Regions from separate parts of the Microbacterium sp. NPDC087868 genome, predicted to be linked through region 2. Evidence: riboswitches for the same ligand, from Rfam matches in the RefSeq annotation. Region 2 holds a riboswitch; the other holds the start of a gene.
The links. A riboswitch is a leader RNA that binds a small molecule or an ion and turns the genes downstream of it on or off. The one in region 2 is predicted to bind S-adenosylmethionine.

Region 1 (7,118 bases), on a different contig from region 2:
GTACCTGCTGGTTATCGTCATCTTCGGCGTGGCCAAGCTGTGGAAGCTGGGCGTGGACATTCCTGCATGGCTGGCAACCACGGACATCAAGTTCGGCTGGCCAGGACTGGACGGCAAGATCCTGAATGCTGATGGCGAAGCGGTATCTTCGACCATCTACAACTTCCAGTGGCTATCCTCCCCAGGCACCTTGCTGCTGATCACCGGCCTGATCGTGGCCCTGGTCTACGCGAAGAACGACGGCAACGGCAAGTACAAGATGACCTTCGCCGAGGGTGCTGCCGAAATCGGCAAGACCGTCTACAACATGCGCTACGCCGCGCTGACCATCCTGTCGGTCCTCGGCCTGGCTTACGTGATGAACCTTTCGGGCCAGACCATCACCATTGGCACCTGGCTGGCAGGCACCGGCGCATTCTTCGCCTTCCTGTCGCCAATCCTGGGCTGGATCGGCACCGCGGTGACCGGCTCGGACACCTCGGCCAACGCGCTGTTCGCCAAGCTGCAGCAGACCGCTGGCATCAATGCCGGCATCGATCCGAACCTGCTGGTTGCCGCCAACACCTCCGGCGGCGTGGTCGGCAAGCTGATCTCCCCGCAGAACCTGGCCATCGCCGCTACCTCGGTGAAGATGGAAGGCCAGGAGTCGGTGATCCTCAAGAAGGTTGCCGGTTGGTCCGTAGGCATGCTGCTGGTGCTGTGCTGCTTGGTTTACCTGCAGTCCACCCCGGTTCTGTCCTGGATGCTGCCTTAGCTTCAAACGGCTAAAATAGATCCGATGCCAGTAAACCCAGCTCCGCGTGCGTACCAGATTGTTCTCCAAGCAATTGAACAGGATCTGCGCAAGGAGAAGCTCTCCGTTGGAGACCAGCTTCCCGGCGAGCGTGCGCTCGCGGAGCAGCATGGGATCTCGCGGGCCTCGGTCCGCGATGCCATCCGCATCCTTGATGTGATGGGCATTATCAAGACTTCCACCGGCTCCGGGCCCAACTCCGGAGCGGTGATCATCTCCAACCCCTCGGCTGGCATTTCGCAGGCATTGCGCCTGCATCTGGCGGCCAAGGGGATCAACGTCCGCGAGATCGTCGAATCTCGCATCCTGCTGGAAACCTGGGCAGCGCAAATGACGCCGCGCGATCCAATCCATGCCCAGCAGGTCATTGACCGCACCGCGGTGCTGATCATGCGCATGGACGACGCGCAGCTCTCGCGCGAGGCCTTCCACCGTATTGATGCCGAGTTCCATGTGCTCCTGGCCTCCATGGCCGGCAACGCGGTAGTGGAATCGATGATGGAATCGCTGCGCAACTCGATCAGCGACTATGTTTCCGAATCGGTGCCCAGCGATGAGGCCTGGCAGCCGGTGGTGCGCATCCTGCGCCGCCAGCACAAGGCCATCCACCACGCGTTCGCGACGAACCAGCGCGAACGGGCGGCCCAGCTGCTCGAAGAGCACATCAACTGGTTCTACTCGCAGACCCGCTAGATCCGGCAGGATAGTTTTCAAATAAATAAGTCGGACTTTATGGCCCCTCGCACCTCTTATATCTGATATGTTTTTGGGGAAGCGACGGGGCTACTTTTTCGGATACAGCAGCCGGTACATACCGCTGGTGAGTTCCCGTCGATGAACCATCGACACTTCATGCGAGGGAACTCATGAGCCAACTTTTTGACCTGACCGGACGACTGGCCCTGGTGACCGGGTCCTCCCGCGGTATTGGCCGCGAACTTGCCCGTGCCCTGGCCGATGCCGGAGCCACCATCATCCTGCACGGCCGCGATGCGCAACGCTTGGCCGAAACTGTCGCCGAATTCGGCACCCGCTATGGCGCCGAAAGAATCCATAGCGTCTGCTTCGATGTCACCGATGATGCCGCCGTGCGCGAGAACATTGCCGCCATTGAAAAGACCATCGGCCCCATCCGCATATTGGTGAACAACGCCGGTATCCAACACCGCGTTCCGATGCTGGAATTGGAAGTATCCGACTGGCAGCGTGTGATTGACACGAACCTCACCAGCGCATTCCTGGTAGGCCGAGAGGTCGCACGCTCCATGGTGCAGCGTGGCGAAGGCAAGATCATCAACATCTGCTCGGTGCAAACCGACTTGGCCCGCCCCACCATCTCCGCCTATAGTGCGGCCAAGGGAGGCCTGCGCAATCTCACCCGCGCCATGACCGCCGAATGGGCTGGTTCGGGACTGCAAATCAACGGCATCGCACCGGGCTACATCCACACCGAGATGACGCAGAATCTGGTGGATGACGAGAAATTCAATTCCTGGATTCTGGGCCGCACCCCGGCTGCCCGTTGGGGAACTGTCGAGGATCTGGCCGGACCAGCAGTCTGGTTGGCCTCGGATGGATCGAACTACGTGAACGGGCAGACCATTTTCATCGACGGAGGCATGAGCGTTGTCGTCTAATTCCCTCGCCACCAGCACGTTGGCCGTCGTGGCCCATGCAGCCGATGATTTGCGTATTGAACAAATCGAGCTGGCAGCGCCGCGAGCAGATGAAGCACGCGTTGCCATCGCTTACGGCGGTATCTGCGGATCAGACTTGCATTACTGGAGCCACGGCGCCGCCGGGGAATCGATCCTCAAGGCTCCAATGGTTCTCGGGCATGAAATCGTCGGGACCGTCATGCAGGCCGCCGCTGACGGCAGCGGGCCGGCAGCCGGAACCAAAGTCGCCGTGCACCCGGCAACACCAGGCGAGACCGGGGAACCCTACCCGGCCGACCGCCCGAATCTTTCCCCGGGGTGCACCTATCTGGGCTCGGCCGCCCGCTACCCGCACACCGAGGGCGCATTCGCCCGCGAAGTGAACCTGCCATCACGCATGCTGCGTGAGCTGCCTGCTGGCTTAGCACTGCGTGATGCGGCACTGGCAGAACCGGCTGCGGTTGCTTGGCATGCGGTGTCGCGCGCCGGTGAAGTCGCCGGCAAGAAGGCGCTGGTTATTGGTGCTGGGCCGATCGGAGCTCTCGCTGTAGCAGTGCTCAAGCGTGCCGGAGCCAAAGAAATCATCGCAGTGGACATGCACGAGAAGCCGTTGGAAATCGCCGGGAAACTCGGTGCCACTTCAACTTTGCGCGCCGATGACCAGGAAGCTCTTGCCCAGGTGGGCGCGGACGTGGTGATCGAGGCCAGCGGCAACTTCCGCGGGTTGGCCTCCGCCGTGCGCGGTGCCGTGCGCGGCGGTCGAGTGGTCATGGTCGGGTTGCTGCCCTCAGGAGAACAACCCGCACTCATTTCGCTGGCTATTACCCGCGAGCTGGAACTGGTTGGTTCCTTCCGCTTCAACGACGAAATCGACCATGTGCTTGCTGCCCTGGCCGACGGTTCACTGCAGGTTTCCGAGGCGGTAACCCACGAGTTCCCGGTCGCCGATGCGCTTGAAGCCTTCGAAACGGCCAAGGATTCGGCTCGCTCCGGCAAAGTCCTGCTGAACTTCCTGGGGCAATAGTTGGCTTCAGCTAGAAGTGCACCGCGGCGGCCCCTGAAGTCGGGGGCCGCCGCGGTGCTTTTTAGTTCAGCGAACTCTAGTTGGTCTCTGCGATGCTTACCGCGGTTGTCACGGGCACCGGATTGGCGAAGAGGTCCAGCACCGGGCAGTGTGCATCCACTGCGCGGCGCAGTTCTTCATAGCGTTCAGCTGATTCCGGTCCGGCAATCCGGATGTCCAGATCCACCGACGAGAAGCCGGGGCGGATGGTCTGGTCGATGCCGAAGAGTCCGCGGACATCGAGGTGGCCATTGGCCTGGATCTTCACGTCGTCCACCTGGATGCCGAGGTTCTGCGCGTACAAGCGGTAGACCACAACCTGGCAGGAGATGAGCGCTCCGAGCGCGTATTCCACGGGGCTTGCGGCCAGGTCGCTGCCGCCCAGGGCAGCTGGCTCGTCGACCTGGAAGGTGTGCTTGCCGGAGACAATGTTGCTGGCTACCGAATCGAAGCCTTCGCCCTCGACGGTGAAAGTCAATTGGGCACTTTGCGGCGCAGCCGAAATTCGTTCGCCCCAGCCTTTGCCTGCTTCCTGCAGGCGCTGTGCACGGTCTTCGGATACGGTCGGGGCAGATGCTGCATTAGTCATGGGGAATTGATCCCCTTTCTGGCGCAAGGGGCGCCATCGCTTACGCATCTTGGCGTTCAAGATGCGTCGAATCTTCACCTGGGGCACCCCGCACAATGACGCAGGAGGGTTGCCGTCCACTCAGCCAGGGCTCAAAGAGTGGAACTCGTGATTCAGTGATTAATTTCTATCGGTTTCAGGGCCCGCGGGTAAAGGGCAGAAGTAACTTTTCGTCACCGGGCATCTTGCTTTCCGGCTCGCTAAGATGGAATCTAGCTCTCGGGCGCCCACTGCACGAACAATGAACGGCGAGTATGGAATTCCAGCTGACACTTTCTGCGGCCCAGACCTTGGTGACCGAATCCGAATACAACCTGGGCCAATTCCTGTGTGATTCCGGAAAAGTGCAGATCGCCAACCGGGTAATGCAACCGGGATCTACCCGCATCTCCGGTGTGGTGCTGCGTGAATCGGTGATGGCCCAATTGGAAATCACCGAGGGCAATATCAGCTTCACCAGCTTCTGCGGCAAGCATCCGGGGGTTCAGTCTTGTGAAGATGTCGCCGCCTTGCTCATTGAGGTCACCACCGAAGAAGACCAGGGCTTTTTCGTCTCCGACTCCGGGGTGGATCCCCACGCTTGGAAACGCAATAGCAAGCCGCAGTGGGAACGTACCCTTGACCGTCTGCTTCCAGTCATTTCCGATGAGCCGCTGGTTGCCGAAGAACCGCTGGGATTGATCCTGAAAGTGGTAAGCGAACCGCGTTATGGCGGCGAGGACGCGCTGACCTTGCAGGCACGCCCGGCCCGCCAGGGAACCAAGAGCCCCTGGATCCAAACCGGGATCAGCTGGCGCAATGTTGCTTTTGATGCGCGGTTCTCCAAGAAGCAGCGTCGTGCGGTCGTTGAACTGGACCGGTTGCGTGAACACGTTGAACAAGATACTTATCGCCATTCGTGGGATCCCAAGGAGTGGATCTCCTTGATGGATCTTCCAGGCCAGGACCTGCTGGATGCGTTCGAAGCCCTGCGTGAAGCTGGAGTGCAGATCGTCAACGGTGGTTCTACGGCCAAGGCCCCGGTGGAGTTCAGCGAGCAACCAGCCATGGCACACGTGGATGTGCGTCGCGGTGAACATGGCCTGAGCATGGAAGGGAAGCTGCGCGGGCCGAGCGAAGAGCACGTCTACCTCTTGCCCATAGGCACGCCGCCGACCTTGTTGGCTTACGCGTCCAGCCCCTTGCCGAAGGCCAGGGAAATCGGTTTGGCCCGGTTCGCTGAACCGGTCACGAAGGAACTGGCCACATTTATTGAATCCGGTGCGCAATCCATCCCGCAGGAAGGCGTTGAGCTTTTCGAGCGCCAGCACCTGGACCGATTGCGCCTGATGGCACCGTTGAAGAGCGAGGATGACAGCTACAGCATCCCTGTTCCAGCACGCCCCAGCCTCAAGCTGTCCCTGGAGAGCATCCGAACTCCGCTGACCGTGAGCTATTCCTGGGAGTACGCCTCCGCGGGCCCCCGCCAGTATGCCGTGGAAAAGGAAATTGCTGCTTCGGTGCAGGACAAGCTCGGCGCGCAGGCTTCCTTGGGGCAACTGACCTCTTCAGGAATCTTCCCGCCGAAGGACTTCAGCACCTCCGAATCCATCGATTTCTTGGTCTACGCATTGCCGCTATTGGCAGAGCATTCCGATGTGGTCGTTGAAGAGCAGAACAGGCTGCCGAAGTACCGGATCAGCCACGCGCCGGCCGCTGTCAGTGTCGAAGCCGGCGAAAGCACGGGGGACTGGTTCGACTTGTCTGTGGAAGTGCTCCTGGACGAGACCAAGGTCCCGTTCCCACTGCTGCTGGAGGCCTTGACCAAGCAAGATGAGTATCTCGTCCTCGATGACCTTACGGTGATCCCGATTGATGGTGCAGATTTCACGCAGCTGCGCCAGCTGATATCAGAGGCCGGGGAGCTGGGCACGGTGCAGGGCGATACGATCCGCATCCATAAGTTGAGCATCGACTGGTGGCAAGAACTGGTGGATCTGGGCATTATCGAAGCCCAGCACAACCAGTGGCTGCAGACCATGAAGGCGCTGCAAAGCGGTGAAGAAATGCAGCCGGTCCAACTAGCGGAAACGTTCAACGCTGAACTGCGCCCGTATCAGGGCCACGGCCTATCCTGGCTCAACTTCTTGCGTACCCATGATCTCGGTGGCGTCCTTGCCGACGATATGGGTCTGGGCAAGACCGTCCAGCTGCTGGCTTGCCTTGAACAAGCGCGCGTCGAGGATCCTGCCCAGAAATTCCTGGTGCTGGCTCCTACCTCGGTGGTGGGCAACTGGATCAATGAGGCGCAGCGATTTGCGCCGCAGATGAGAGTCACCGGCATCACTTCAACAGCTAGAAAGAGCGGCCAAAGCATGGCGTCGCAGATCGGTGACGCCCAATTGGTAGTTACCAGCTACACGATCTTCCGCCTGGCCTATGAGGATTTTGAAGCCGCCGGATTCAACGTCATGATCATGGACGAGGCCCAGCAACTGAAGAACCATGCCTCCAAAGGCTACAAGCAGGCCCGGCAGCTGCCAGTGCCGTGCAAATTCGTGGTCACTGGCACTCCCATGGAAAACAACCTGCTGGAACTGTGGGCGTTGGTCTCACTGGCTGCACCAGGCCTGCTGGGCGGTGCGAAGTCCTTTAAGGACAACTACCAGAAGCCCATTGCCGACGGAGACCAGGAGCGCCTGGAGCGCCTGAAGAGCCGACTGCGTCCGTTCGTGCTGCGCCGTACCAAGGAACAGGTCGTTCCAGAGCTGCCGGCGAAGACCGAACAGGTGCTGGAAGTCGAACTGGAGCCGGGGCACCGCAAAGCCTATGACCGCCGCTTCCAGCGCGTGCGGCAAGAAGTCCTGGGCCTGGTTGACGACGTTGATTCGAATCGCTTCCAGATTCTCCAGTCGCTGACCCTGCTGCGCCAGCTGGCCTTGGATCCGTCCCTGGTAGGCGAGGGCGATGCCCCGAGCGCGAAGCTGGAAATGCTGC
Region 2 (7,118 bases):
CATGTCGATGCCGGTCCAGCCCGACAGCAGTGCCAGCGACCCCTCGATATCCACGTAGGAGCTGTAGTCCTGGAACTTCGCCTGGGCCAGTTCGGTGGTTTCGGCGGTGATGATGGTCTGCATGGCGAAGACCTTGATGTCGTAGCGGCCACGCCCGGCGGCCTCGGCAGCGTCACGGATCTTGCTGACCGCTTCCTTCAGCAGGTCGCGGGTGGGGCAATTGACGAAGATCGCTTCAGCGTTCGACGCGGCGAACTCGGTGCCGCGCTTGGAGGCGCCGGCCTGGTAGATCACCGGGGTGCGCTGGGTGGACGGCTCGGTGATGGCGATGCCCGGAACCTTGAAGTACTTGCCTTCGTGCTCGATCGGGTGCACCTTGGCCGGGTCGGTGTAGATGCCGGTGGCCTTGTCATTCTGCACCGCGTCGTCTTCCCACGAGCCTTCGAGCAGCTTGTAGACCACCTCGAGGTACTCATCGGCGTGGTTGTAGCGCTCGTCGTGCTCCATCTGGTCTTCCTGGCCCATATTGCGGGCCGCCGATGGCAGGTAGCCGGTGACGACGTTCCAGCCCACGCGGCCGTTGGTCAGGTGGTCCAAGGTGGCCAAGCGGCGGGCGAAAGCGTACGGGTGCTCATAGGCGGTACCTGCGGTGACGCCGAAGCCGAGGTTCTCGGTCACAGCGGCCATGGCGGAAACCAGCATCATCGGGTCGTTGACCGGTGCCTGCGCGCCGGAGCCCAGCGGGGTCACGTTGGTGCCCTTGTACACGTCGTAGGTGCCCAGCACGTCGGCGAGGAACAGTCCGTCGAACTTCCCCTTTTCCAGCACCTTGGCCAGGTGCGTCCAGTAGCCCAGGGTGTTGTAGGTCGAGGCCTTGTCCTGCGGATGGCGCCACAGGCCCGGCGACTGGTGCACCACGCAGTTCATGTCGAATGCGTTGAATAGGATCTCGCGCTTGTTCTCGCTCATGGCTTTGCCCCCATAGGTCGGTAATCGTGGAAAGTTGCTGGTTTGCGTCGCAGGCCCTCAAGCCCGCTGGGTTGAATCTTCGCCGGTGACGGACAGCCGCTGCGGCTGGACCCCGTTGATCTCGTAGTCCCCGACGATGCGCGCCTTGTAGATCGCCGGGTTATGGGTGGCGATGGTGCGCGCATTGCGCCAGTGCCGGTCCAGGTTGCAGCCGCTTCTGGTGGACGAGGCTCCCAGTCCGTCGAAGAGCTTGCTGGTCACGCCGATGGCCAGTGGCTGCACCACGGTTTGCGCGCGGTTGGCGGCCAGCTCGCATACGGCGTAGCGTTCCTCGTCGTTCAGTCCCGGATCGCCCAGGGCCGCCTCGACTTCGAGTACCGCGCCGATCACCACGGAGTCGGCAGCGAAGGACTCCGCGGAAACTTCGCCCACCAGCTGGAGGACCTGGGGTTCCTGGTATACCGGCACCCCGGTTCCGGTGGTGAAGATGCGGGTGCGCGCCTGCACCGCGTGACGCAGGTCGTTCAATGCGGCGCGGGCGATGCCCGCCTGCACGGCCATGAGAACCAGCTGGAAGATCGCCGCTTCGGAGTCATTGGTCTGCTGCGGCATGAAGCAATCCACCGGGACCTGGTGGAATTCGGTGGTGCCGGTTCCGGTGAGGCCCTGGCCGAACCCATCCCAGTCGTCGAGGATCTTGACGCCGCTGCGCTGGGTGGAGACCACGGCGATCTGGCGGCCGGCGAGCTCCGGGTGGGCCACGGCAACGGTGGTCCAGTCGGCAAAAATGGTGCCGGTGCAGTAGTACTTTTCACCGTCGATCACCCAGCGCCCGTCCACGGTGCTGGCCTTGGTGTTCAAGGTGCCCAGGGCGTTGCCACCGCGTTCGGTGTAGGCGTTGCCGATAATCTGCCCAGCAGCGATGCGAGCGACCCACTTCTTGCGCAGCTCTTCGTCCTCCAGCGCCAAGACGTTCTCGACGAATGCGATATGCGCACGCCACAGCTGGCCTACGTGGGAGTCCGCCTCGGACAGCTCGATGAGCAGACGGAAGACATCCACCAGCCGTGCGCCGTAGCCCCCGTCGGCAACGGAAAGGCGCAGCGCACCGAAACGCTCGCGATTCAGCAGGCCTACCTGCTCGAAAGGAAGCACGCGGTTCAAGTCGCGGTCCTTGGCTGTCGCGGCGATCTGCGCAAAAACGGGACGGAAAATTTCGGCCAGCCGGTCGTATTGCTCATCCGCACTTGGTCCGGGGGTGATTTTCAGCAATTGCCTGGTCGGCAGCTGTTCTTCAAACTTGTCCAGGTCCATTGTGGTGGCCTGCGAAGGGTCACTGAGCTGGTTGAAGTCCAGTCCGAGGGCATTGTGCGATTCACCAATAGGCATCAGGGTTCTCAATTCTTTCCATCGGTCCTGGCGGTAGCACCGTCCCGCTATTGGGGTGGTTGCTGCGGCGTCGTGGAGCCAGATCTCTCAGCCGCTCTGGATGGGTCGTAATTCATTTGTAACGGTAATAAACCGGCGTTTCCAACCCGCGAAGTCACATTTCGTCCCAGTGCCGGCAGTGCCCATCTTCAAATTTCACAGCCTAATCCGCGTCCTGCCGAAGATGAGTTGCAAAGTTTTGCTTAATGTCGAGCAAACCGGCCTGCAATAAAATAAATAACGAAATTTCTGGGCAATGTGACGTAGTTGTCGAAGATTTTTTCATATTACGCAAGATTTGCGTTCAAATCGTTCGACTCGTTGTAATGGACACGTAACCATCCCGAGCGGCCGAGAGATCTGGCTCCACGACGCCGCAGCAACCACCTTTGGAGTTTTGCTCTGCAGGCCGGTGCTACCGCCAGGAACGATGGAGATGAACATGACTCTTTCCTTTGCAGCGCCCGAGGCAGCTCCCGTTGCCTCAGCTTCAAGCGCCCTGGACGTGCAGTTCAGCAACGTGTCGCGAACCTTCACCACCAAGATGGAAAGCCGCACCGTTCTGACCGATATCAACCTGCAAATTCCAGCAGGTCAAGTCGTGGCCATTCTTGGAGCCAGCGGTTGCGGAAAATCCACGCTGCTGCGTTCAGTATCGGGCTTGGACCACCCCACCACCGGCACCATCCGCACCGGCACCCGCGAGGTCACCGGCATCAACGAGTTATGCGCCGTTGCCTTCCAGGAGCCCCGGCTGCTGCCATGGCGCTCGGTTCGCCAGAACATTGCACTGGGCCTGGCACCGGAAACCGATAAGCGCGCCGGCAACTCGCTGATCGATGAGTTGATCGAGCTGACCGGTCTGAGCCATGCAGCCAGCTTGCGCCCACGCGAGATCTCCGGAGGCATGGCGCAACGGGTTTCGCTGGCTCGCGCGCTGGCTCGGCGCCCGGGTGTATTGCTTCTTGATGAACCCTTCGGCGCCCTCGATGCGCTGACACGCTTGAAGATGCAGGATCTGCTGCTCTCGATTCACGCATCGTTCCCCACCACTGTTCTCATGGTGACCCATGATGTGGACGAGGCGTTGACTTTGGCTGACCGCGTGATTGTTCTGGGGCGAGGCGCTGGGCATAGTGCAGCGGGCGTCATCGAGGATCTGTCCATCTCAGCTGTGCATCCACGCCGGCATACCGATGAAAAGTTCGTTGCAGATCGCCTGCACCTATTGCGCCTGCTCGGCGTCGACCCAACCAACCATTAGTCCCGGCCACGCCGTGGGTCCCGAACCATTCGTCCCCTTTGCCTTTTCACCTACACCGCTTGCACGCACAATTCTAGGATTCTCCATGCTTTTGAACCGTCTCACCCGCCGCACTGCATTGTCCGCCGCCGCCTTGATCGTTGGCGCAGTTGCCCTGACCGGCTGTGCTGGCGAAAACGCTACAGCCTCCTCGGATGGTCAGACCCTGTCCATCGACTTTGCCACTTACAACCCGCTGAGCCTGGTACTCAAGGAAAAGGGATGGTTGGAAGCAGCCGCCAAGGAGCAGGGCGTAAATGTCGAATGGATCCAGTCCGCTGGTTCCAACAAGGCCAATGAAGCTCTTCGCGCCGACGCAATCGATGTTGGTTCCACAGCCGGTTCCGCTGCGCTCCTGAACCGTTCGAACGGTGCACCCATCAAGACCATCGCACTGTATTCGCAGCCGGAATGGGCGGCCCTGGTAGTGGATAAGGACTCGAAAATCGAGTCCGTTGAAGATCTCGCTGGCAAGACCGTGGCCGCTACAAAGGGCACCGACCCATACTTCTTCCTGCTGCAGGCGCTGGAATCCGCGGGCTTGAGTGAAGCTGACATCAAGCTGCAGAACCTCCAGCATGCCGATGGACGTACCGCCCTGGCCAACGGCTCGGTTGATGCCTGGAGCGGTTTGGATCCGATCATGGCCGCTGCCGAAAAAGACGGCGCGCAACTGGTTTACCGGAACTTGGATTTCAACACCTACGGTGCGCTGAACGCTCGCGAAGACTTCATTGAGCAGAGCCCCGAACTCGCCCAGCTCGTTGTCGATGCCTACGAAAAGGCTCGTGGCTGGGCAGCTGACAATCCCGAGGAAACCGCAGAAATCCTGGCCGACGTAGCAGGGCTCGAACCAGGAGTTGCTGCCACCGTCATTGAGGAACGCTCCAATCTGGACGTTCCGGCAGTTCCCGACGCCAAATTCACTGGAGTCCTGAGCAAGATTGCTCCCACGCTGGTCGCTAGCGGCGATGTCTCGGAGCAGGAATCCGTTGATGAAGCTCTGGAAACCCTCATCGATGACCAGTTTGCCGTCAAGGCAGACGCAACAAAGATCTCCGGAGAGTAACCAGCCATGAGTCCCTCTAACGTGGCTGGAACCCGCGGAAGCCAAACACCTGCCAAGCAGAAGGCCAGCATGGCCGCAACGATCCTGCGTGCCCCGAAATGGCTGCTTGCGCTGGTCTTGCCGCTGACCACCCTGGCTGTGTGGCAATTTGTCACCGTTACCGGAATCGTTGCTCCGTGGACACTGCCAACTCCGGGTTCAGTGGTTTCTGCTGCCATTGAGCTCTTCCAGGATGGCGAACTCGGAAAGCACATCGGCATCTCCACTCAGCGTGTTCTTCTCGGTTTCGCCTTCGGATCATTGCTGGGCTTGGCGCTGGGTGCGCTTGTCGGACTGTCCAAATTGGCAGATGCATTTCTGGGACTGAGCATCAGCGCCCTGCGTGCAGTCCCTTCCTTGGCTTGGGTTCCGCTGCTGGTGCTCTGGATGAAAATGGGTGAAGATTCCAAGGTCACACTCGTGATCATTGGTGCCTTCTTCCCGGTCTTTACCACCGTCGCCTTGGCGTTGCGCCATGTCGATGCCCACCTGGTCGAAGCAGCCCGCTCCTTCGGGTTGAAGGGATTGAAGCTGCTGCGCACCGTCCAGCTGCCCGCAGTGGTCCCTTCGATCTTCTCCGGCCTGCGTTTGGCACTAGCCCAAGCTTGGCTCTTCCTGGTCGCAGCCGAACTCCTCGGCGCGTCAATGGGCCTTGGCTTCTTGCTCACCGACTCGCAGAACAACGGCCGATTGGACCGCCTGATCATGACCATCGTGCTGCTGGCCGTCTTTGGAAAGATCACCGATGCCCTGCTGTCGATAGCAGAACGCTGGGCTATCAAGCGCTGGACCTGAAACCGGACCCGCTAATACCCGCTAGTACCCGCTAGTACCCGCTGACAAAGCTACCCCTCACCAAAGAAAGTTTGCGATGACCACCGAATTGGCAACAACCTCAACTCAAGTTTCAGAGGCAGCACGCCAGGAATTCTGGGACGAAGCGGCGAACCTCTTGGATTGGGACATCCCGTGGCACACCACCAGCCGCATCATTCCGGCCGATCCGGATGCCAAGCGCGGACCGGAAATTTCTTGGTACCTCGGCGGCAAGCTGAACGCCGCAGTGAACTGCGCCGACCGCCATGTAGCTGCGGGACGCGGGCAGAAGGTCGCACTGTATTTCGAAGGCGAGCCCGGAGACCGGGTAGCCGTCACCTACAAGAATTTGCAGGAGCGGGTCTCCCAGGCAGCCAACGCCTTGGAATCCCTGGGTGTGGTGAAGGGCGACCGCGTGGTCATTTACCTGCCGGTGCTCATTGAAACAATTGTCATCACCTTGGCTTGCGCCCGCATCGGCGCCATCCACTCGCTGGTCTTCGGCGGGTTCTCCGCCGAAGCGCTGAGGTTCCGCGTGGAGGACACCAAGGCAAAGGTCCTGGTCACCACCGACGGCCAGTTCCGCCGCGGCACTTCGGTTCCGGTCAAAGGCAACGCCGATGCGGCCGTTGCCGGCGAGAACGAAATCGAAAAGGTCCTGGTTATCCGCCGCACCGGCGACGAAATCCCGTGGACCGAAGGCCGCGACATCTGGTGGCATGAGGTGGTTGATACCCAGTCCACCGAGCACCACGCGCAGGCATTCGATGCGGAAACACCGCTGTTCATCATGTACACCTCGGGAACCACCGGCCAGCCGAAGGGCTTGGTGCACACCACCGGCGGGTACCTGACGCAGGCGGCCACCAGCTACAACCTGCTGTTCGCCAACCCGGACGAATCCCAGCGCGCCAAGGACGTGCACTGGTGCACCGCCGACCTCGCCTGGGTCACCGCGCATACCTACGAGATCTACGGCCCGTTGGCCAATGGCGTCACCCAGGTAATCTACGAGGGCGTCCCCAGCGCCCCGCACCCGGGCCGCCACTTCGAGGTCATTGAACGCTACAAGGTCACCAGCTACTACACCGCTCCCACCTTGGTCCGCTCGTTGATGGGCTGGTTCCCGGACGGCATCCCCGCTCAATACGATCTGTCCTCGGTGAAGATCGGCGGCACTGTGGGTGAAGCCGTCAATCCCGAGGCATGGAAATGGTTCCGCCAGCAGATCGGCCGGGACAGCGAAGCAGGACTGCCGATGGTTGACACCTGGTGGCAGTCCGAATCCGGCGCGACCGTGCTTTCCCCCCTGCCGACCGATGGACATTTCAAGCCAGGCTGCGCCGCACGCGCGCTGCCGGGCATCTCGGTGGACATTGTTGACGATGGCGGCCTGAGCGTGCCGGCCAACCAGCAGGGCAATATTGTCATCACGCGCACTGGCCCGTCGATGGCCCGTACCGTATGGGGCAACCCGACGCGCTACTACACCAG

Region 1: it holds a riboswitch for S-adenosylmethionine, as region 2 does, so the genes downstream of both, ACI2JZ_RS16970 (OsmC family protein) here and ACI2JZ_RS17620 (ABC transporter ATP-binding protein) in region 2, are expected to answer to the same signal.

What each region holds. Positions count from the first base shown of each region.
Region 1 is NZ_JBJDNO010000005.1:91,019-98,136, forward strand. It holds gene ACI2JZ_RS16950 (L-lactate permease) at 1-754, shown strand, start outside; gene ACI2JZ_RS16955 (FCD domain-containing protein) at 779-1,486, shown strand; gene ACI2JZ_RS16960 (SDR family oxidoreductase) at 1,660-2,430, shown strand; gene ACI2JZ_RS16965 (L-idonate 5-dehydrogenase) at 2,420-3,475, shown strand; gene ACI2JZ_RS16970 (OsmC family protein) at 3,552-4,103, opposite strand; SAM riboswitch class IV at 4,135-4,256, opposite strand; gene ACI2JZ_RS16975 (DEAD/DEAH box helicase) at 4,397-7,118, shown strand, end outside.
Region 2 is NZ_JBJDNO010000007.1:57,850-64,967, reverse strand. It holds gene ACI2JZ_RS17630 (LLM class flavin-dependent oxidoreductase) at 1-969, opposite strand, end outside; gene ACI2JZ_RS17625 (acyl-CoA dehydrogenase) at 1,027-2,358, opposite strand; SAM riboswitch class I at 2,374-2,465, opposite strand; SAM riboswitch class I at 2,733-2,834, shown strand; gene ACI2JZ_RS17620 (ABC transporter ATP-binding protein) at 2,834-3,661, shown strand; gene ACI2JZ_RS17615 (aliphatic sulfonate ABC transporter substrate-binding protein) at 3,747-4,769, shown strand; gene ACI2JZ_RS17610 (ABC transporter permease) at 4,839-5,603, shown strand; gene acs (acetate--CoA ligase) at 5,680-7,118, shown strand, end outside.